DNA from 2 places in the Shewanella halifaxensis HAW-EB4 genome. Region 1 is predicted to be linked to the other one. Evidence: predicted binding sites of a transcription regulator. Region 1 holds the regulator's gene; the other holds the start of a gene.
What was found. The regulator sigma-54, encoded in region 1, starts transcription at its own class of promoters, with help from an activator protein. The targets are predictions, from matches to a motif close to GTTGGCACGNNNNTNGNNT.
Positions count from the first base shown of each region.

Region 2: SHAL_RS07480 (flagellar hook-length control protein FliK) is a predicted target of sigma-54. The motif match lies at 2,985-3,003, and genes of this name have one in related genera.

Region 1 covers NC_010334.1:4,501,383-4,506,921, forward strand. Annotated here, with positions in the region: gene kdsC (3-deoxy-manno-octulosonate-8-phosphatase KdsC) at 1-531, shown strand, start outside; gene lptC (LPS export ABC transporter periplasmic protein LptC) at 528-1,085, shown strand; gene lptA (lipopolysaccharide transport periplasmic protein LptA) at 1,157-1,714, shown strand; gene lptB (LPS export ABC transporter ATP-binding protein) at 1,711-2,442, shown strand; gene SHAL_RS19155 (RNA polymerase factor sigma-54) at 2,579-4,042, shown strand; gene hpf (ribosome hibernation promoting factor) at 4,072-4,359, shown strand; gene ptsN (PTS IIA-like nitrogen regulatory protein PtsN) at 4,362-4,805, shown strand; gene rapZ (RNase adapter RapZ) at 5,014-5,539, shown strand, end outside.
Region 2 covers NC_010334.1:1,749,033-1,754,571, reverse strand. Annotated here, with positions in the region: gene fliM (flagellar motor switch protein FliM) at 1-758, opposite strand, end outside; gene fliL (flagellar basal body-associated protein FliL) at 804-1,322, opposite strand; gene SHAL_RS07480 (flagellar hook-length control protein FliK) at 1,387-2,898, opposite strand; gene fliJ (flagellar export protein FliJ) at 3,174-3,620, opposite strand; gene fliI (flagellar protein export ATPase FliI) at 3,696-5,036, opposite strand; gene fliH (flagellar assembly protein FliH) at 5,005-5,539, opposite strand, start outside.

The sequences.
Region 1 (5,539 bases):
GGCCCTATTAGCGATGATGTCTGGCAAGCTGCCAGCAAGATCAAACTGCTTATCTGTGATGTTGATGGTGTATTTTCCGACGGTCTGGTTTATATGAGCAACAGCGGTGAAGAGCTAAAAACATTCCATACTCGTGATGGTTATGGTGTGCGCTCAATATTATCGAGCGGTATCCAAGTCGCGATTATTACAGGCCGTAAATCACAAATCGTTGAAGACCGTTTTACCGCCCTTGGCGTCACACATATCTATCAAGGCGTCGACAATAAGCTGGCTCCCTATAACGAGCTACTCGCACTTTATAATGTCACTCCAGAAGAAGTCGCCTATATTGGAGATGATATGGTGGACTTACCGGTCATGCAAAAGGTGGGTCTTTCTGTCTGTGTGGTAGACGGTCACCCTTACGTGAAACAGCACGCCAAGATGACAACTCACATTAAAGGCGGCCACGGCGCCCTACGCGAGCTCACAGACTTACTACTATTAAGCCAAGACAAGTTTGATTCCGCCCATGGGATGAGTATATGAGCCGCGTTACCCTTGCGATAATCGCACTTTTTGGCACTGCACTTTTGCTCTATTGGCAAGTTCAGTCTAAAAAGAGCGAGCAAGAGCTGAGTATCGATACGAGTCAGCAACCCGATTATATTATCGATGATCTACGCAGTATCGAATATAACGAGTTAGGCTTCATTAATAGCGAAGTCACGGCCAAGCATATGGAGCACTATGATAGCGTCAACATGACCTATTTTACTGAGCCTGTTTATCTCATTTTCCCTGATGATGGCTTGGCTCAATGGCGACTAAAAAGTGACAAAGGCAGCCTTAATAAAGTGACTGGCAAGGTAACGCTAGAAAACAATGTTATTATCGACTCTATTAGCCCAGAAGAGCCGATACAGACGTTAAGCACCAGCTATTTAGATCTTGATTTGAATACTATGATTATGACGTCAGATGAAATTATCCACGTCACTGGCAACGAATTTGTCATTCAAGGTTTAGGCTTGTATGCCGACTTGAATGCCCAGAGCGTAAAACTAATCAGCCAAGTAGAAGGTATCTACCAAGCTAATTAACGCCCAACATATTGAACAATTTTACACTCGAGCTAGCTCAATAAAGTGCTTTAGCTGAGTAGAAGGACGCTATGAAATACAATCTATCTATCCTTGCAGGCCTTTTTTGCCTGCTAAGTTTCAGTTCTGTTGCTAAGGTCGATGATCTGCTGCAAGAAGTGAAAATTGCAGCCGCAAGCCAAGAAGCCGATATTAAGAATAATCAGGTTATCTTCTTTGGACCTGTCGAAGTGACCCAAGGCTCTATCAAGATGAATGCTGATAAACTGCGTGTTTTCTCAAAAGAAGATAAGAGCGGTAAAACCCTTGTGGCAACAGGCAACCCAGCCACCTATACCCAGATAATGGACGATGGACGCCCAGCAACGGCTAGCGCCAAAGAGATCCGTTACGAACTTGCGACGCGCACCCTGACCTTAGTCGGCGACGCGACTCTAGCGCAAGACGGTAGTCAGGTCACCGGTAATCGCATCAAGTACAACATTAGTTTACAACAACTTATCGCTGAAAGTTCAGGTAAAGGCGATGATAGAGTAATCACCATTATTCAGCCTGAAACCTATCAGGAAGAGAAACCAGAAACACCAGTGCAACAGCAGGAACAGCAGGAACAGCAGGAACAGCAATGAAGCAAATCACTTTAAGAGCGGTTAATCTTGCGAAGAGCTATAAAAATCGCGCTGTCGTACAAGATGTTAGTTTAACCGTAAAGACGGGTCAGATTGTCGGTTTACTTGGGCCAAACGGTGCAGGTAAAACAACCACGTTCTACATGGTGGTAGGCCTAGTACAGAGTGATAAGGGTAAGATCTTTATTGATGATGACGATCTTACACTCGATCCTATGCATCTGCGCGCTCGTAAAGGGATTGGTTATCTGCCTCAGGAAGCCAGTATTTTTAGAAAGTTGTCTGTGCGTGACAACATCATGGCGGTATTACAGACTCGCCATGACATCAATAACGAGCAACGTGAAGAACAACTTGAGCATCTGCTTGAAGAGTTCCATATCACTCATATTCGTGACAGCCAAGGTATGGCATTGTCAGGGGGTGAGCGCCGCCGTGTTGAAATTGCTAGAGCACTAGCGGCTAATCCAAAGTTTATCTTGTTAGACGAGCCATTTGCCGGTGTAGACCCGATTTCAGTTATCGATATCAAAAAGATTATTGAGCAACTTAAGAGTCGCGGCCTAGGTGTACTAATCACCGATCACAATGTTCGCGAAACATTAGATGTTTGTGAGCACGCTTACATCGTAAGCCACGGAAATCTCATTGCCGAAGGCACACCTGCCGAAATCTTGGACAACCAACAAGTTCGAGCTGTGTACTTAGGTGAACAATTCAGGCTATAGTTAATTCACAGTATGGAAGCTAAAAAACTCAATATGGAATTATTTCCACACAAAATCAAAGTATTGAGTTTTTGAGCAACCTTCGCCAGTTCAGCGAGCTTTAACGTTTAACTACAGTGTAGGGAATAGCGGTAAAATGAAAGCGTCACTCCAGCTCAAAATGGGTCAACAGCTCACCATGACTCCCCAGTTACAGCAGGCTATTCGCCTGTTACAACTGTCTTCTTTAGAGCTGCAACAAGAGATCCAACAAGCATTAGATTCTAATCCGCTACTGGAGTTAGATGAAGAGCAATCAGACGGCGACATGCTCAACGATGAAGACCAGTCTTCAAGTAACTCCGATAGTGAGCTAATCCAAGATAGCGCAAGCGTTGAAACCTCTGATGCCCTAACCCAAGACTCCATGCCCGATGAGCTACCGATGGATACCACTTGGGATGAAGTCTATACCGTCTCCTCGAACGCCAGCTCAGGCGTGAGTCGTGAAGATGATATGCCTTTTCAGGGTGAGACTAGCGAAGGATTATACGAGCACCTTGAATGGCAAAAGAATCTCACTCCATTTTCAGATAATGACCTTGCTATCGCGACTGCAATTATCGATGCAATCGACGAGCGGGGTTATTTAACTCAAAGCTGTGATGAGATCCTCGAAGCGATGGGCGACCCAGAGACTGAACTCGATGAGGTTGAGGCCGTTTTAAAACGGATTCAACATTTCGACCCTATCGGCGTTGCCGCGCGTAATCTAAGCGAATGTCTACTTATCCAACTTGCGCAGTATGCAGCCGATACTCCCCATATAGATAACGCTAGATTACTGATTAAAGACTATTTGGACCTTATTGCTGGCCGTGATTTTAGGCAGCTGATGCGTAAAACCAAGCTCAAAGAAGATGACCTGCGTGATGCTATCACACTGATCCAAACGCTCAATCCAAGACCTGGTCTCGCAATAGCCCGCAGTAAAGATGAATATGTCATCCCGGATGTGTCTGTTAGCAAGAAAAAAGGCCGCTGGGTGGTGGAGCTAAACCCTGACTATATGCCTAAGATTAATGTTAACCAGCATTACGCTTCTATGGCACGCAGCACGACTAATCAGGCCGATGGACAGTTTATTCGCGGCCACCTTCAAGAAGCAAAGTGGTTTATTAAGAGCCTTGAAAGCCGCAATGACACCTTATTAAAGGTAACAAATTGTATCGTTAAATTTCAGCAAGGCTTTTTTGAGTACGGCGAAGAAGCCATGAAACCTATGGTATTAAATGACATTGCCGAAGCCGTTGAAATGCATGAATCCACCATTTCACGGGTTACCACACAAAAATATATGCATACCCCAAGGGGTATTTTCGAACTCAAGTATTTCTTCTCGAGCCATGTCGGTACAGACGACGGCGGAGAGTGCTCATCTACAGCAATTAGGGCGTTTATTAAGAAGTTAGTCGCTGCTGAAAACCAGAAGAAACCATTAAGCGACAGCAAAATGGCCCAACTTCTGGCGGAACAAGGGATTAAAGTAGCTAGACGTACTATCGCGAAATACCGCGAAGCAATGCTGATCCCACCCTCAAACCAACGTAAGAGTTTATAACTCAAAATTAGGCACATGGAGGATCGATAATGCAAATCAACCTGACAGGACATCACATAGAAATTACCGCTTCACTGCGCGGCTATGTGGAAGATAAATTCACAAAGCTTGAACGACATTTCGATCAGATCAATAATGTGCACGTTATTTTGAATGTACAGAAAATGCAGCAGATTGCCGAGGCCAAAATCCACCTTAAAAAAGGGGAAGTATTTGCCACTTCGGAACACGCAGATATGTATGCTGCGATAGACTCCCTGATCGATAAGCTAGATCGTCAGGTTATTAAACACAAAGAGAAGCTGATTAAACACTAACGATGGAACTAAGTACCATCCTGCAGCCGGAGTGCACCACCTGCGCCACTCCGGGCAGTAAGAAAAAGGTACTGGAGCTAATCAGTGATATTGCTGCTGTCCAGTACCCTACCCTTTCTTCACAAGAAATTTTTGAAAGTCTCTTGGCGAGAGAAAAAATGGGTAGCACGGGTATAGGTAATGGTATAGCGATTCCTCATGGAAGGCTGGCAAATATAGACCGTCCCGTTGCAGTATTGGTTAAATGTGAAGTTCCTATCCCATTTGACGCAATCGATAAGCAGCCTGTCGATATCTTATTTGCTCTACTGGTGCCATCTGAACAGTGTGAGCAACATTTAGCGACACTGTCTTGTATGGCTGAAAAACTCAACGATAAAGCAGTTGTTAAGCAGTTGAGAAAAACCAGTAATGAATCGGAGCTATACCAAGTCATTACTCAGTAGCGTCTTACTCGGGTCTTTAAATTATTATCATTGTTCCAATGATGCATTGATGATTTAAAGACCTAAGTAATTATTACTGCAATATTATTTATTTTTTATTACCCACTCAAATTCTTGCTTTCAGCCTTAAAGACGTTAATCTATATACTTGTACAACATAATCACAAAATCCAAACATTTAGTTAAATCTCTATCAGGTAGTCATACGATGAAGCTTGTTTTAGTCTCAGGTCGCTCCGGTTCAGGAAAATCCGTTCTGTTAAGAATGCTAGAGGATCTCGGCTATTATTGTGTCGATAATCTGCCTCTGCCTATGATGGGCACACTACTCAAAGAGCTCTCTGGAAACACCAATCTTGTAGCGATCAGCGTCGATATCCGTAACCTACCAGAAAAAGAAAGCGAGCTTATTAAGCACCTAACCAACTTACCTGATGGAGTTGAGTTACTTAGCTTTTTCCTTAATTCTAGCGATGAAGTACTACTAAAACGCTATAACGAGACTCGTCGTCTACACCCTCTATCTCACGATAATGTATCGTTAAAAGAAGCAATTGAAATAGAAGGGCGTTCACTTGAGCCGCTAGCCAATATCGTCGACCACTATATCGATACCTCAACTCTCAACATCTATGATCTTAACGATCAGGTGCGTGAGATCTTGCTCGGTAACCTTGATAAAGAACTGATGATCAATTTTGAATCATTTGGATTTAAGCACGGCATGCCGACCG
Region 2 (5,539 bases), 2.5 Mb from region 1:
ACATCCATAATCTCATCACGCAATGCTTGAGACCAACGCATATCGGTATCTTGAGTATCACTTTGCACACCAGCATCGAGCAATTCTCGGATAGGCTCAATCATCGAATACGGCATAGTGATATGGAAGTCTCCTCCACCGCCGTCAACCTCAATATGGAATGAACTCACCACAACGACTTCTGTAGGGCTAACAATGTTTGCCATAGCCGGGTTAACTTCTGAGTCGAGGTAATCAAACTGAACATCCATCACTGGCGCCCAAGCATCTTTGTAATCTTCGAAGATGATCTTTAACAACAGTTGTACGATGCGACGCTCTGTAGGGGTAAATTCTCGGCCTTCAATCTTGGCATGAAAGCGCCCGTCACCACCAAAGAAATTGTCCACTAAAATAAATACAAGCCGCGCTTCCATTGTAATTAACGCTGTGCCTTTTAATGGGCTAAAACGTACCATGTTTAAGCTGGTCGGTACGAACAAGGTATGTACATACTCACCAAACTTAAGCATTTGCACGCCGTTAATCGACACTTCGGCCGCCCGACGCATCATATTAAACATGCTGATCCGCAAGTGGCGAGCAAAACGCTCGTTGACGATCTCAAGCGTTGGCATACGACCACGTACAATTCTGTCTTGGGACGAGAAATCATATGAACGTGCGTCAAGCTCATTGTCATCAATAATGTCCTCTTCGACATCATCGACTCCGTGGAGCAGTGCATCAATTTCGTCTTGGCTTAATAAATCACTCACGATATCGCCTTTACTTATAAAAAATAATCACTTTATTCACACAATTTATTGCATGACAAAACCGGTAAATAAGATTTTCTCAACCACTGTACGCCCCGTGACGGGTTGCAGAGTGTTTTGCACATTTCGCAGCGCTAACAGGCGTAATTCATCCTTGCCTGCAGGAGAGCTTAATTTCTGGATATCTGCGCCACTAAATGTGGTTAGTAGCGCATCTTCAATTAATGGAATATGCTTTTTAATCAGAGTGTCATCATCGCTACCACGAACCATTAGTTGCACTTTAATTTCAACTAAACGAGTGCGGCCATTATCGGGTAGATTAAATAGAAACGGTCTTGGCATTGCCGCATAAAAGGCTTCACCCGTTCGAGGCGCAGACTCTGCAGCGACAACGTCATCAGCACCAGTAACTTGTGCAGCATCGTCTGAGCTCAATAACAAATATGCAGTGATAGCGATAACAGTAATAAGCACCGCGCCGATTGCGCCGAATAAAATGAGTTTCTTTTTGCTTTTAGGTTCGGCACTATCTTCTAGCTCTAACGCTGCTTCTTCCGCCATTTTTCATTCCCTTGCTCGAGTACTGATTAATTTCAATATTCTTAAACTGCTATAGATTACCTGCTTATGCGTAATAATCTATACCTGAAGCCGAACTTGTTGATAGATTTGACCTTGCGAGCAACTCTTCTGCCGAAATTTCATCCGTTTCGGCCATGCCGTTGTCATTTCCGCGACCACTCCCCTGCTCACCGTCGCTATTTCCACCGCTACCTTGGGACACTTGGCCATCGGTTAGCTGCATGCCTTGCTCTGCCAGCATTTCACGTAACCTTGGCATTGCTTGCTCGACGAGATCACGAGTTTGATGTTGACTCACTTGAAATTGAACTTGAGTGGTATCGCCTTGGACTTGAATTCGCACCATCATATGGCCGAGTTCTGGTGGGTCTAAGCGAATTTCAGCATGCTGCACCCCATTACTAACCATGGTGATAAGCTGCTGATTCATCATGGGAGAGAAACGCTGGATCATCTGCTGCATTGGCGGCGTTTGCTCACCCGCTTGTTTCAACGCGAACTGGAACTGTGGTAGCTCTTGACGATTAGCTCCCGACTGCAGCTGTAATGCTTGACTTTGTAGCCCTATAACCGCTTTAAGATCTTGCGCAGCGTCAGTGTTTACGCCGGCTAAGTTTGCCTCTTGCCCCGTTTGCGACGACATCATTCGCACCGACAGTTCAGCCGTTTTAAGCTGCTCGGTCGCAGTAAGCTGATTTGCTATAGTTTGACTTGTCCCTTCAGCATTTTTAGCCGCTTTTAGCTGTTCAGCACTGGTGCTCTGAGATTGCGACTGAGTGAGCCCAGCGAGCTCTTTACCGAAAATATCTCGAGTCTCGTTTGTATTTTTAGCGTCAGCGCCCTTTAGTTCAGATTGTAGTACTTTAGGATCCATTGCAATATTGGCCTGAGCCGCTTTATCTGTCACTCCAGCCTGCCCAGCTAGCGCAGCGCCTTGCTCTTTTGACTGCTGATTATCGCCTAAGCCGAGGTTACCATTAGCCATAGCAGCAAACTCAGCTTTTAATTCGCCATTAGCATCGAGGATTTGGCTTTGCTGTAATAGGTTTTTTAACTCCGCCGCTGAAAGCTTACTCAGTTCTTGCTCTGACATGCCAGACTGTTGACTCAGCGCCATTAAGATTTCATCGGGTAATTCGCTAGCAGTTAAATCATCACCGAGTTTGCCAGGCTCCAGCGGTTCTGTTGCTAACGGCAAGCTTTCGCCGTTAGCGGCAAGCTGAGCCTCACTACCAAAGTTATTAGCAAGATTGATCTGTGCAAACACTTGGCTTACATCGTCAGTCGCACTCTCATCCTTTGTTTCCGCCTTAATTGTGCTTTCTGCTAGATTTTCATCTCCAGCAAGGGCTTTTTTTGCAGCTGATTGTGTATTTGCTCTGTCCTGTGTCTGCTTACCCACTTTTTCCAGCGCAGCCGAAAAGCTATCACCTTCGGAGTTTGTCTTGGGTTTCTGAGATGGCTCCAAAGAGGATTCTACAGACTTGCTGTGGTTTTCAGTCGCCTTCTTGCTTGGCTCAGGGCTACTGAGTAAAATATTGTTCATCTGCTGCATTGCGTCTCCATCAGCGTTAACTCACAAACCAACCTACACGAAATATGTCAAAATATCGGCTTAACCTAAGCTGTGAATACAATATAAAGCAATAATAATGCCAAAACTAAATGTCAGCATAGCAAGCCTTAAAATGCCAAATAGCGGGATAGCCGAACAGGTCGTAAACGAGTTATATCGTCAACAAGAGGGGGGAAGTTAACTGCTAGTAGAAATTGAATAGCTAACGCTGTGCAACGCTAAAATGGGTGATTGATACCCGTTAACAGTTAACCTTAACGCTGCCGCTTACGATAGAACTGCTGTGAGGCGAATTCATCCACCATTTTTTGCTCTGCTCGTAATTCAGCAAGTTTTGCTTTCTCGGCTTTATTCGCTAATAACAGCTCCACCGCTTTACGTTTTTGTTGCTTCTCTTGCCAGTACACTTGCCGGTGTTGCCTTTGATTATCGGCATCTTTTACGGCATTGACCTGCTGCACGATAGCGGCATCGACTTGGCGAACGAATTGATGAAATTGGTGATAATGGCTAGCGCTAATGCTTTGTCCCTGTTGTTGCTCCATCTGTTTCATATAGTCGAGGCGATAGTTTTGTAGCGCTTCAAGCTGGTTTTGACGCCTTTGCAGCTCAAGCTGCGCCGAGCGAAGCTGCAATGAAGCCTGCTCTTCGGCATCTTGCGTTAACTTTAGCACCATGTGCAGTGGATCTGGTTTAGCCATAATAAGATGCGCCTAAACTGTTATTGCTCGCACATTGATATGCTAACGTCTGAGTGGCTAAGGTCTGCTTAAAAGTTAAGCCTGGCATTGTGCCCCCAACTGACTCAGCATCAGGGTACTGCTATCAAACGTCACCGAGTCTTTCATGGTTTGCCTTAAAAAAGCATTCATCGCTGGCTGCAACCTAATTGCATTGTCTATTCGCGGATCGCTACCTTGACTGTAAGCGCCGATAGAGATCAAATCTTTATTTTGCTGATACAGAGAGTAAACCTGTTTGACTTTGCGCATCGCCTCTAAATGCTCAGGACTTATCACCATAGGTGCGACACGACTAATTGAGGCTTCGATGTCGATAGCGGGATAGTGACCAGAGTCGGCAAGCGAGCGCGACAACACAATATGCCCATCGAGAATGGCTCGTGAGGCATCGGCAATGGGATCTTGCAGGTCGTCGCCTTCGGTTAACACAGTATAAAACGCGGTAATCGAGCCTTGTTGACCGCCGCCGTTACCGGCTCGCTCAACCAGTTTTGGCAGTTTGGCAAACACAGATGGTGGATAGCCTTTGGTGGCTGGCGGCTCGCCTACAGCCAGCGCGATCTCTCGTTGTGCCTGCGCATAGCGGGTTAAGCTATCCATAAGTAACAGTACGTTATAGCCCAAGTCTCGAAAATACTCAGCAATGCGGGTCGAGGTTTCGCAGGCGCGAAGGCGCATTAGCGGCGAAGTATCTGCAGGAGCTGCCACCACCACAGAGCGTGCACGCCCCTCGGGGCCTAAAATCTCTTCAATAAATTCTTTCACTTCGCGGCCACGCTCACCCACTAAGCCCACCACGATAATATCGGCTGTGGTGCCACGGGTCATCATCCCAAGGAGCACACTCTTACCGACACCTGAGCCCGCAAACAGGCCCATACGCTGGCCTTTACCCACGGTCAACATCGCGTTAATCGCTCTTACGCCAACATCGAGTGGCTCACTAATGGCGCGCCTTGCTAAAGGGTTAATGGCTGCAACATGACGGGAGGCTTTTTGATCGGTTCTGAGATTACCCAAACCATCAATCGGCTGACCACTACCGTCGAGTACACGACCAAGAAGTGATAGGCCAACGTTTAAACCCGATTGCTCACCAAGTGGGGTAACCTTGGCGCCGGGAAGAACACCACGCAACTCTTCGATGGGCATGAGATACAGTAATTGGTCATCGAAGCCGATGACCTCGGCAATAAGGCTACCCGCCATGGTTTCGATAGCGCAAAGGCTGCCAACAGAGGCGCGGCACCCTGTTGCTTCTAAAGTTAAACCCACCACTCGCACCAGTTGGCCACTAGCTTCAACCACAAACGGATGGATTTTTTGCTGATACTGAGCCAGCTTATGGCGCAGTCGGTGTTGACGAGTCGGCATATTCACCTTCGTTTATATCAGAAGAAGCCGTGACAGAATCGACAGTCTCTAGGCTAGACTCAACAGATGTCTCTGCCCCCTGAACAGTATCTTCTGCCTTATGCTGAGCGTTTTTCTCGGCGTTAAGTTGTCTACTGGACAATAGCGCTTCTTCTTGCTGTTCTTTTATCTGCAAAAGATCGTGTTGATGCTTATCGAGTTCAGAGAAAACATGTCCAATACGGGTCTCTACCGTCATATCGATATGGCTTCGAACACTGTCAATAATACAGTCGCCAGGGCTTAAACTAGGATCGGCCTCTATTTGCCAGCGGTTTCGTTCTAACTGGGTTTGAGAGTAAAGCTCGCCAATTAAGGCTTCATCACTTGGGGTGACCCGGATATTGACTCTTTGCTCTTTTATCGGCAAAGAATCCACACCTTGTCGCAGTGCTGATAAAATATGTTCAGGATAGGTCTTAAGCTCATGGCCTATTACCGCCTTGGCTAGCGTCATCGAGGTG